2 regions of the Acidovorax sp. FHTAMBA genome follow, and region 1 is predicted to be linked to the other one. Evidence: riboswitches for the same ligand, from Rfam matches in the RefSeq annotation. Region 1 holds a riboswitch; the other holds the start of a gene.
What was found. A riboswitch is a leader RNA that binds a small molecule or an ion and turns the genes downstream of it on or off. The one in region 1 is predicted to bind S-adenosylhomocysteine.
Positions count from the first base shown of each region.

Region 1 (5,770 bases):
AGGGTAAGCCATCGACAAGGGGGCGTGCCGCAAGACCCAGACCCACCCTACTGTCGTGATCGCATAGAGAACCAAAGCTGCAATCAGCCATGTATTGAACAACCATTCACTGGCACTCGGCGTCACAGACAGGCTGAGGGCCGCTTTTCTGAAGAGTACTTGGCCCAGCGATATGCCAAAGACACAGGCGATAGTGGCAGCGAAAGTAGTCGGGGACATTTAGTAGAAGGTCGTTGCCGCCTGGGAGATTCAGTGTGGATGTGGAGCGTGCGATGTCGGAGGATTCAAAAATGCTGGTACTAGCGCCACGGGAAGGATAAAGAAGGGTAGCAAGTAGCGATATTCTCCAGCGATAGAGAATGTCACAATTGCCCCAAGTTGCACCACCATAGGAACGCTTATGATCAGCAGGGCATGGTCACGCCTTGCCCATCCTGCAGTGACTGCCCAAATTGTGAGTCCAATGCCGAAAAAAGGCGTCCATAGAAGCCAGCGCCATCGGGCGGATAACTCGTATAAAGAGAACAGCCGCGTCTCTGCGGTCACCCACCCCATGACACGGAACTTCGATTTGGAGTTCGTCTGTTCGAGAACGTTCCTAGCATAGCCATGACCCGGCAGACCACCTTGCGCAAACGCTGCAACTAGAAACACATTGAGTCTGCTTCCCGCAAATTTGGGCAGGTTGTGCCATAGGTTATACGTGAAAAACTGTTTCACAATTACATTGCGATCCTGTTGCGGCAAGCTCATCACCTGAGGTCCACTGGGCTTAAATACCAGTGGATCCCAATAGTCGGGATCATAGTGACTAACGAGTTTTTCCAGCATGTCGTTCCGTTGCAGCAGCTCAATCGTTTCTGGGGTCAGCCGAGGCGAATGGGGCTGTAGGTTCATCGGACGGGGTTGCAGGAAATTGGCTGTCTCGAATATCGCTAGTGGAAACAGAACGCCATGGGAGCCAGCGGGCAATCTGCTAGAGCCTGCCGCCAGATTCAGCCCTATTGAAGCTAATGTAATTAGCAACAAAAGCGCGCGCTCCCGGCCGTTAAACCACCACGCTGCCACAACGACGGGAACTAGAAAGATCAAACCGTTCGGGCGCGCAAAGGCGGCGAAAGGCAAGGTCAGCGCAATGAACATTAGGCCCACGCCCCCGACGCGGCCCACCTTGAGAGCACGCCACAGCTCAAAGAGCAAACCGGTGATGGCCACAGCGAATATGCCGTCAGGATAAAGCGTGCCTGCAAAATAAATCATGTGAGGTGCCGCGCATATGAACACCATCAGCGCCAATGTAGTTCGGTAGAAACCTGAACACCATTGCCAGGTCAATATGCGTGAAAAAACCGCCACGGTTGCCATCATCAAGACCGCGATCGGTACCTCCACATGTCCGGTGTGTGCATACAAAATTCGGACGAACTCGTACCACAAGTCAGTCTTGCCGGAATGGAACTTGTCAGGAGCTTCGATTTCCAGCAGGACTGCCAAGCTATCTTGCCCCAGAACGCCCGGCCAAAAAACCAATAGCCACACTCCATACACGAGCGTCAGAGCACTAAAGAACCCTACAAATGTCTGGCGGGCGCGTGGGCCGCGTGATGGTGCAGCAGCGGGATCAGTGGGCATTGCTGCAGCGCCAACCCCGCATGCTCCCGCAGCGGATGAAAGTGAATCTTCGGAAACCGCTCCTGCGCCAGCCGTACGTCATACGGTGACGTGCAAAGATATGCCAGCGTGTCCGCCGCATCGTGCGCCAATCTCAGCGGATACGCGTCGGTGAAGGCGCGCAGGTCGGCGGTGTTGTCGGCGGTGATCCACCGCGCCCCCGTGTACTGGCAGCCTTCCAGCCGCACATCGGCGTCGTATTCGGCCTTCAGGCGGTGCTGCACCACTTCAAACTGCAGCTGGCCCACGGCACCCAGAAGCATGTTGCCGCCGGCGTCGGGCTTGAAGACCTGGATGGCGCCTTCCTCGCCCAGCTGGGCCAGGCCTTGTTGCAGCTGCTTGGTGCGCAGGGGGTTCTTGAGTACTACGGTCATGAACATCTCGGGCGCGAAGAAGGGCAGGCCGGTGAACTGCAGACTGGAGCCATCCGTGATGGTGTCGCCCAGCTGCACGCCGCCGTGCGTGGTAAAGCCAATGATGTCGCCCGCGTAGGCTTCTTCCACAGCCTCGCGGCGCTGGGACATGAAAGTCACCACGCTAGTGGGCCGCAGTTCCTTGGCGGTGCGTTGCACCTTGAGTTTCATGCCGGGTGTGTACTTGCCCGAGGCCACGCGCACGAAGGCGATGCGGTCGCGGTGGTTGGCGTCCATGTTGGCTTGCACCTTGAACACCACGCCGGAAAAGCCCTCGTCCTCAGGCTGAATGGTCTTGACCACGGGTTGCTTGTTGACCTGCAGGGTACTGGTACGCGGCCCGGGAGGTGGAGACATGTCGACCACGGCGTCGAGCACTTCCATGACCCCGAAATTGTTCACGCCCGAGCCGAAGAACACCGGTGTCAGTTTGCCGGCCAGAAAGTCTTCGTGGCTCCACGGGGCCGAGGCACCCACCGCGAGCTCCATGCTCTCCAGCGCATCATCAAACGCCTTGCCGAACCGCTGGCGAAGTCGGTCCGCCTCGGTCAGCGGGATCACTTCAAAATCCTTGGGGCCGCGGTCGCTGCCGGGTGTGAAGACCGTCATGGCCTGCGTACGCAGGTTGATGATGCCGCCAAAACTTTTGCCCTGGCCTACGGGCCAGGTGATGGGGCAGCAGGGCATGCCCAGCTCGCGCTCCACCTCGTCAAGGATGTCCAGCGGGTCGCGCACTTCGCGGTCCATCTTGTTCACGAAAGTGATGATGGGGGTGTCGCGCTGACGGCAGACCTCGATCAGGCGGCGTGTCTGCGACTCCACCCCGTTGGCGGCATCGATCACCATCAGGGCCGAATCCACTGCTGTCAGCACACGGTAGGTGTCTTCCGAGAAGTCCTTGTGGCCGGGGGTGTCGAGCAGGTTGATCACATGCTCGCGGTAGAGCATCTGCATCACCGACGAGGCCACCGAAATACCACGCTGTTTTTCGATCTCCATCCAGTCCGACGTGGCATGGCGGCTGGCCTTGCGTCCCTTGACGGCGCCGGCGATCTGGATCGCGCCCGAGAACAGCAGCAGCTTTTCCGTCAACGTCGTCTTACCGGCGTCGGGGTGGGAGATGATGGCAAAGGTTCGGCGGCGCCGGGTTTCGGCAAGGAACGGTGCGGACATTCGGGCGGTGGCCGCACGGGGGGTGCGCGGCGCTGGGAAAAAATGGGAACCGCGCGATTATCCCTATTGCAGGAAGAGTGGCCTGCGGAATGTGCGGGATGCACCCGATCAATGCATGCAGTGCATCCCACAGGGGTTACTTCGCAGGTGTGACTTCGATCTTGGGCACCTCGATGACCTTTTCTTCCGTGGTGACGTTCACGTCCGGTGTCTTGACGTCGTACTTGGGTAGTGTCACGTCGCCCGATTGGGTTTTTTCCACCTCGTATTTGGGCAGCGTCACGTTGCCTTCCTGGGTTTTACGCACGTCGCAGGCGGCAAGGGTTGCGAGGCCGACAGAAACGATACCAATAGCGATCAGCTTGTTCATGATGGGTGTCACTTTCTCTATGGGTTGATGATGGCGGTCCGGTTCGGCGAACGCGGAAGCACGGTATGGATTTCACGGCGTCTTGTGTTTGCAGCCTGTAGGAAGCGCGGCATTTGCGCGGTCGGCAGGACGCCCACGCTGCAAGGGGGAATGCAACGTGATTGAGCATGTGCGTGTAAAATGCGCGGCTTCCGAGGAGCGTTGCAGCGTCCCCAGCACAGGCGGGGCGTGAGGCTCGGAGTCATCAAGCAACGACGCTCATCCACTGATCGTGTGGTGAGCGCTACCTGTCTCCCCGCGTCCAGTGGCTTTTCAAACATGCTTTGGAGCACACCATGAACGCACGTGTCAACGCCCCCGTCAATACCGACTGCATCATTGCCGACATCGGTCTGGCCGAATGGGGCCGCAAGGAAATCCGCATCGCCGAAACCGAGATGCCCGGCCTGATGGCCATCCGCGAGGAATTCGCGCCCAAGCAGTCGCTCAAGGGCGCGCGCATCACGGGCTCGCTGCACATGACGATCCAGACTGCAGTGCTGATCGAAACCCTGCAAGCGCTGGGCGCCGAGGTGCGCTGGGCCTCGTGCAACATCTTCTCCACACAGGACCACGCTGCGGCAGCCATCGCTGCTGCGGGCACGCCGGTGTTTGCCATCAAGGGCGAGACCCTGGTGGATTACTGGGACTACACCCACCGCATCTTTGATTTCGGCCCCGCAGGCACCGAAGGCGAAGGCCCCAACCTGATTCTGGACGACGGTGGCGATGCCACGCTGCTGATGCACCTGGGCAAGCAGGCCGAGAAGAACCCCGGCGTGCTCGCTAACCCCGGCAGCGAAGAAGAGCGCATCCTGTTTGCCGCCATCAAGGCCAAGCTGGCCGAGGACGCCACCTGGTACAGCCGCAAGAGCGCCCAGATCATCGGCGTGACCGAAGAAACCACCACCGGCGTGCACCGCCTCAAGGAGATGTCGGCCAAGGGCAACCTGATGTTCCGCGCCATCAACGTGAACGACTCGGTGACCAAGAGCAAGTTCGACAACCTGTATGGCTGCCGCGAGTCGCTGGTGGATGGCATCAAGCGCGCCACCGATGTGATGATTGCCGGCAAGGTGGCTGTGGTGGCGGGGTACGGCGACGTGGGCAAGGGCAGCGCCCAGGCGCTGCGCGCCCTGAGCGCCCAGGTGTGGGTGACCGAGATCGACCCCATCAACGCCCTGCAGGCCGCGATGGAAGGCTACCGCGTCGTCACGATGGAATATGCGGCAGACAAGGCCGATATCTTTGTGACCACCACCGGCAACCGCGACGTGATCACCTTCGAGCACATGCAGGCCATGAAAGACCAGGCCATCGTCTGCAACATCGGCCACTTCGACAACGAAATCCAGGTAGCCAAGCTTGAAGAGCACTGCCAGTGGGAAGAGATCAAGCCCCAGGTGGACCATGTGATCTTTGCCGACGGCAAGCGCATCATCCTGCTGGCCAAGGGCCGCCTGGTGAACCTGGGCTGCGGCACCGGCCACCCGAGCTTTGTGATGTCTTCGAGCTTCGCCAACCAGACCATCGCCCAGATCGAGCTGTTCACACACAGCGACTACTACGAGAATGGCAAGGTCTATGTGCTGCCCAAGCACCTGGACGAAAAGGTAGCACGCCTTCACCTCAAGAAGGTGGGTGCCATGCTTTCGGAGCTGACGGATGAGCAGGCCGCCTACATTGGCGTGCCCAAGCAGGGCCCCTACAAGCCCGATACCTACCGGTATTGATTTCCTCCCCGGGGCGCTGCGCGCCTTTTCTCGGGTGCCCGGCCATGCCGGGTGTGCGGCCCCTTGGGTAGCGGGATTCTGTTTGCTATTTTTACTATAGCTGATGGCGCTTTATACATAAGCGTTAGCGGCTGATTTGAACCCTAAAGGATGAGCGCCATGCGTGCCGATGTTTTTCTGGTGGAAGCGGGCCATGCGGCCACGCGCTCGCAGGCGCAGCGGCTGATTGCCGCCGGGGTCGAGTGGCGCCTGTCGCCCCTGGCGCCCTGGCAGAAGGTGGCGAAGAACGGCGATGACATCCCGGCGGTGGCCGAGGTGAAGTTGCTGGACGATGCCGAGGCCAAGTACATCTCGCGCGGCGGCCTCAAGCT
Region 1 is NZ_CP152407.1:4,262,539-4,268,308, reverse strand. Features, by position in the region: gene AAFF19_RS19925 (EamA family transporter) at 1-219, opposite strand, end outside; gene AAFF19_RS19920 (hypothetical protein) at 250-1,632, opposite strand; gene AAFF19_RS19915 (peptide chain release factor 3) at 1,572-3,257, opposite strand; gene AAFF19_RS19910 (hypothetical protein) at 3,394-3,627, opposite strand; S-adenosyl-L-homocysteine riboswitch at 3,816-3,894, shown strand; gene ahcY (adenosylhomocysteinase) at 3,963-5,399, shown strand; gene AAFF19_RS19900 (TlyA family RNA methyltransferase) at 5,559-5,770, shown strand, end outside.

Region 2 (5,770 bases), 960 kb from region 1:
CGGAGGCCACCGCCCCCACGGTGGCCCGAACGCCCGATGAAGACATCATCACGGAGGCGGCCGAACCCGCAGGGCCCGCCCCGGCAGAACCGGCGGTTGCGCTGGTACCCGACCCGGCGGTGGCCGCGGCGCCCTCTGCAGTGGCCAGCGCCCCTGCCCGCCCTGCACCTCCGCGGCCCCGGCCCGCCCCTGGCGACAGCAACGATCCTCCCTGGCAGCACCCGGGCTCGCGCGCACCGGCACCGGCCAGCCTCTCGGGCCCCGCCGCAGCAACGACGCCCGCTGCGGCGCCGGTGGCCGCCGCGCCCCTGCCGCCGCCCGACCCGCTGGCCCCGTTGCGCGCCGACCTGCGCCAGTGCGATGGCGAGGCCCACATGCTGGGCAAGGGCATGTGTGTGGTGCGCGTGCGCCACCGCCACTGCGGCAACCACTGGGGCAAGGTGCCCGAGTGCCCGCTGGGCCAGCGCAACGACGAGCTCCACAACAACTGATCCGCATTCACATCACAACAACGACGACGAGGGAAACACCATGAAAACACCGCTATGGAATGCAGACGGCCAATACTCCATCTTTCGCCTGCCCGAGGCGCTGACCTGCTGGCCCGCGCTGGGCGTGATGGCCGCATCTTTTCTGGCGGCTGCACTGGTCTTTGCGCTCGGCGGCTTCATGGCCCGGCTGGGCTGGGTGTTTCCGCTGGTGATGTCCATCGTGGCGTTTGTGATTGCGCTGGCGGGCACCAGCGGCGCTGGCATCTGCCTGACCGACCTGGCGCGCCAGCGCCCCTACCGCAGTCCCACCCGCTACCTGGTGGCCGGGCTGGCGTGCCTGCCCAAGTTGCTGGGCGCGGGCCTGCTCATGGTGCTGGCGGCGCTGGCCGTGCTGCTGTGCCTGGCCGTGGTGTTTTTTGTGTGCAAGATCCCGGTGCTGGGGCCGGTGCTGCTGGTGGTGGCGGTGCCGGTTGCGGTGCTGGTGGTGGCCGCCGCCCTGGTGGCCTGGTATGTCGCCACCTCCATCGCCGGGCCCGCCATCTGGGACGGCGAGCGGGTGCTGCATTCCCTGTCGATCGCCTGGCACATCACGCGCCAGTACCCGTTTGCCGCCATCGGCAAGATCGTGGGTGGCGTGCTGCTGTGTGCGGTGTTCGCCTCGATGCTGATGGGGGTGGTGTCGTTTGCCGCCTTCACGGTGGCGGGCGTGGGGGCCTCCGTCATGGGTGTGGGCATGCAGTTTCACCCGGGCATGCTGGCAGGCTACGGCATCGGCGGCCACATGGTGGGTGCAGGCATCGGCTTTTCGCTCGTGTTTGCGCTGGCCACGGCCTTTGTGTTGCTGTTGCCGCTGATGGTGGGCGTACTGACCTGGTGCGAGTTTTCTGCGCGGGTCGATCTGCACAAGCTCCGCGAAGCCACTGACGAGAAGCTCCAGGACGTGAATGCCAAGGTTCAGGAGATGAAGGACAAGGCACGCGCCCCAGCGGCCGATGCGGTCCCCGTGCCGGCAGCATCGGCCCCGGTGGTGGCGCCGGTTGCTGCACAGGCAGCAGGGTCCGTGGAGGCGGCCGCCGGGTTTGCCGCCGCAGCAGCCCCTTCAGCCCCTTTGGCCCCGGCAGTCACCCCCACCTGCCCGCAGTGCCGTGGCGCCGTGGAGCCCACAGACCGCTTCTGCGATCACTGCGGGCACAAGCTCACTTGAGCCGATCGCACCCCCGCCGTAACTCGCAGCCCCTGACGGGGTATGAGAAAAGCCTCACTCCACCGTGAAGTGCTCCAGCGCCGAATCCCCGGGGGGGTAGCGCAAGTCCAGGTTCTGCAGCACCTCGCGCAGCACCGTGGCAATCATCAGGTTGCGGTGGGTTTTGGAATTGGCGGGCACGATGGTCCAGGGCGCCCACGGGGTGTGGGTGGCGTTCAGCAGCGTGTCGTAGGCGCGGCGGTAGTCGGCCCACTGCTTGCGCACCTCGATGTCGCCCATGCTGAACTTCCAGTGTTTGGTAGGGTCGTCCAGGCGCTCCTGCAGCCGTTCGCGCTGCTCGTCAAAACCGATGTGCAGCAGGAACTTGAGCACGATGGTGCCCGTCTCGCTGAGCATGCGCTCGAAGTCGTTGATGTGCGCCAGACGCTGCTGCTGCTGCGCGGGCGTGATCCAGCCGTTGACCACGGGAACCAGCACGTCTTCATAGTGGCTGCGGTTGAACACGGTGATGTCGCCCGCCTGCGGCACCTGCTGGTGAATGCGCCAGAGGTAATCGTGGGCGCGCTCGGTCTCGGTCGGCGCCTTCCAGCCCACGGCGTGCACGCCCAGTGCGCTCATGCGGCCAAAGACGCCGCGGATGGTGCCGTCCTTGCCCGAGGTGTCGGTGCCCTGCAGCACCACCAGCAGCTTGTAGCGGCGGTCGGCGTAGAAGAGGTTCTGCAGCACATCCAGCTCCTCGGCCAGGGCTTCGACGGCGGCCTTGTCATCGGTCTTGTTGCCGCCCGAAAACGGCTTGGCAGCGGGGTCCAGCGAATCCAGCGAGAACAGCGTTGCTGCCTTGCCGGGCTCGCCCGGCAGGCGGGGCGCGCCGGGCTGGCAGCGCGCCCAGCGCTGTGCAGTGGTCTTGTCGCGGGCAGAAAAGATGGCGGCGGGCGAGGCGGTGTCTGGCACAGGGACTCCTTGAAGTGATGGCGGTGCCGCATCAGCGCACGCGGCTTGTCAGCGTACACCGCGCACCACGCGGTCGGCCAGCGGGTTTGTCGGCACAGTACGCTCACCGTTCGGGCCCGGGGCGCCTGTATTTGCTGCAAAAATAATAGCTTATGGCGCTTGCTGGATATGCGCTGGAGGCACTTTTGACCAGATTTTTTACGTCAGCCTGCCATGCCATCCGGCGTGTTCCGCCGTGCCGCGCTGTCCCGCATCAGCGCCACAAAGCGGGCCGCGCCCAGGCCCAGGGGCCGCTCCTTGGACCACACCACATCCACCCACAGCGCAGTGCCGTTGCTCAGGTTTTCAAACGGCATCTCGATCAAGCGGCCGGCCTCGATGCGCGGCTGCACCAGCGCGCGCGGCTGCCAGCCCCAGCCCAGCCCGGCTTCGATCAGGCCCAAGGCGGCCAGGTGGTTGTCGGTGCGCCAGTGGTGGCGGGCAAACACGAAACGCGGGTCGGTCTGCGCCAGGTCGCGGCTGGCCACCACGATCTGGCGCGTGGTGGTCAGGTGCTCCTCGCGCAGCATGGCGCGCTCGGGCGGCGCGCCACGCGCAATAGCCGAGGCGCGTGCGTCCTGCAGCACCGCGTGGTCGGGCGCCATCACGGCCACCAGGGTTTCGGTGCCCACTTCCTGAAAACCTTCGCGGCCGTCGATGCTGGGCCGCTCGAACACCAGCGCCAGCTGCGCGCGGCCGCTGTGCAGCAGCGCCAGTGCGTCCACCTGGGGGGCGGCCAGCACCTCGATCTGCAGCAAGGGGTGCTCCTGCGCCAGCGCCGCCAGAGGCTCTGTCCAGCGGGCGGCCAGCAGCTCGGGGGCAATGGCCAGCGTCAGCCGCTCCTCCAGCCCCTGCGTGAGTGCCAGCGCCTGGGCGTTGAGCTGCTGCAGCTGTCCCGCCAGCAGCCGGGCCTGGGGCTCCAGCGCGCGCGCCGCCGCCGTGGGCCGGGGCTCGCGGCCGCTGCGGTCAAACAGCTGCACATCCAGTTCCGCCTCCAGGTGGGCAATGGTCATGCTCACCGCCGACGGCACCCGCGACAGCGCCCGCGCTGCGGCCGAAAACGAGCCGTGGTCGAGCGCCGCCAGAAACACCTGCACGCTGTCAGAAGAGAAGGCCATGGGCGTGGGTTATCAATAAAACTGAAATAAGCTGACTTTATATATCAGCTACAGGCACATACAGTGCAGGCCTTATGGATAAGCAACCCACCCTTTTCGGCCTGCAAGGCGTCAAGCGCCGACTGATATATGTGAGCCTGTACGAGCTGATCGCCATTGCCGCTGCCACGGCCGGTCTGGCCCTGCTGAGCGGCCAGGGCGCGGGCCACTCGAGCGTGGTGGCGGTCGCAGCCTCGGTGATTGCCATCGTCTGGAACATTGTCTTCAACTGGGCGTTCGAGCGCTGGGAGGCGCGCCAGCCGGTGCGCGGACGCAGCGTGGCGCGGCGCGTGGCGCATGCCATCGGGTTCGAGGGGGGGCTGGTCTTCACGTTGGTGCCGCTGTTTGCCTGGTGGTTCGACATCACCCTGTGGCACGCGTTCGTGATGGACCTGGGCCTGATCGTGTTTTTCCTGTGCTACACCTTTGTCTTCAACTGGGTGTTCGACCACCTGTTTGGTCTGCCGGCATCGGCCCTAGGCGCCCACTGAAGTGGCCCGTGCGCCGCGCCTTTGCCGCGCAGTGATGGCAAGCCGGTAAAATCCGGCGCTGCCCAAGGAGCGTTGCAGCGGCCCCCCAACCGGGTGGCCGTCAGGCTTGGGTACCGAAAGAGCCCCCGCAGGCCCCACCGCAACGACGCTCACCTGTTCTTCTGCTGTTCCTACAGGTGAGCCTTATGTCCGCTATCCCGTTGCCCCCACCCATGAAGCTGTCCGGCCTGGAGCCTGTCTCCATCGGCGAAGGCACGCTGTTCGTCAACATCGGCGAGCGCACCAACGTCACCGGCTCCAAGGCGTTCGCGCGCATGATCCTGAACGGCCAGTACGAAGAAGCCCTGGCCGTGGCGCGCCAGCAGGTGGAAAACGGCGCGCAGGTCATCGACATCAACATGGACGAGGCCATGCTCGACAGCAAGGCCGCCATGGTGCGCTTTCTGCAGCTGATCGCCTCCGAGCCCGACATCGCGCGCGTGCCCATCATGGTCGATAGCTCCAAGTGGGAGGTGATCGAGGCCGGGCTGCGCTGCATCCAGGGCAAGGGCATCGTCAACTCGATTTCTATGAAGGAGGGCGTTGACGAGTTCAAGCGCCAGGCGCGGCTGGTCAAGCGCTACGGTGCGGCGGCCGTGGTGATGGCGTTTGACGAAAAGGGCCAGGCCGACACCTACGAGCGCAAGATCGAAATCTGCGAGCGCGCCTACCGCGTGCTGGTCGACGAGGTGGGCTTCCCGCCCGAAGACATCATCTTCGACCCCAACATCTTCGCCGTGGCCACGGGCATTGAAGAGCACAACAACTACGCCGTCGATTTCATTGAGGCCGTGCGCTGGATCAAGCAGCACCTGCCGGGCGCCAAGGTGTCGGGCGGCGTGTCGAACGTGTCTTTCTCCTTCCGTGGCAACGACCCGGTGCGCGAGGCCATCCACACCGTGTTCCTGTTCCACGCCATCAAAGCGGGCATGGACATGGGCATCGTCAACGCGGGCATGGTGGGCGTGTACGACGACCTGGAGCCCGTGCTGCGCGAGCGCGTGGAAGACGTGGTGCTCAATCGCCGGCCTGATGCCGGCGAGCGCCTGGTCGAGATCGCCGAAACCGCCAAGAGCGGCGCCAAGGACGAGAGCAAGAAGCTCGAATGGCGTGGCACGCCGGAGCACCCCAAGACCGTGGGCGAGCGCCTGTCGCACGCGCTGGTGCACGGCATCACCGACTTCATCGTCGAGGACACCGAAGAAGCCTACCGCGACATCCTGGCCAAGGGCGGGCGCCCGCTGCACGTCATCGAAGGCCCGCTGATGGATGGCATGAACGTGGTGGGCGATTTGTTTGGCGCGGGCAAGATGTTCTTGCCCCAGGTGGTGAAAAGCGCGCGCGTGATGAAGAGCGCCGTGGCGCACCTGCTGCCCTACATCGAAGAGGAAAAGCGGC
Region 2 is NZ_CP152407.1:469,130-474,899, forward strand. Features, by position in the region: gene AAFF19_RS02130 (hypothetical protein) at 1-491, shown strand, start outside; gene AAFF19_RS02135 (zinc ribbon domain-containing protein) at 532-1,695, shown strand; gene AAFF19_RS02140 (PPK2 family polyphosphate kinase) at 1,750-2,646, opposite strand; gene AAFF19_RS02145 (LysR family transcriptional regulator) at 2,850-3,803, opposite strand; gene AAFF19_RS02150 (PACE efflux transporter) at 3,878-4,333, shown strand; S-adenosyl-L-homocysteine riboswitch at 4,392-4,491, shown strand; gene metH (methionine synthase) at 4,519-5,770, shown strand, end outside.
Region 2: linked by a shared signal. The riboswitch ahead of metH (methionine synthase) and the one ahead of ahcY (adenosylhomocysteinase) in region 1 are both predicted to bind S-adenosylhomocysteine.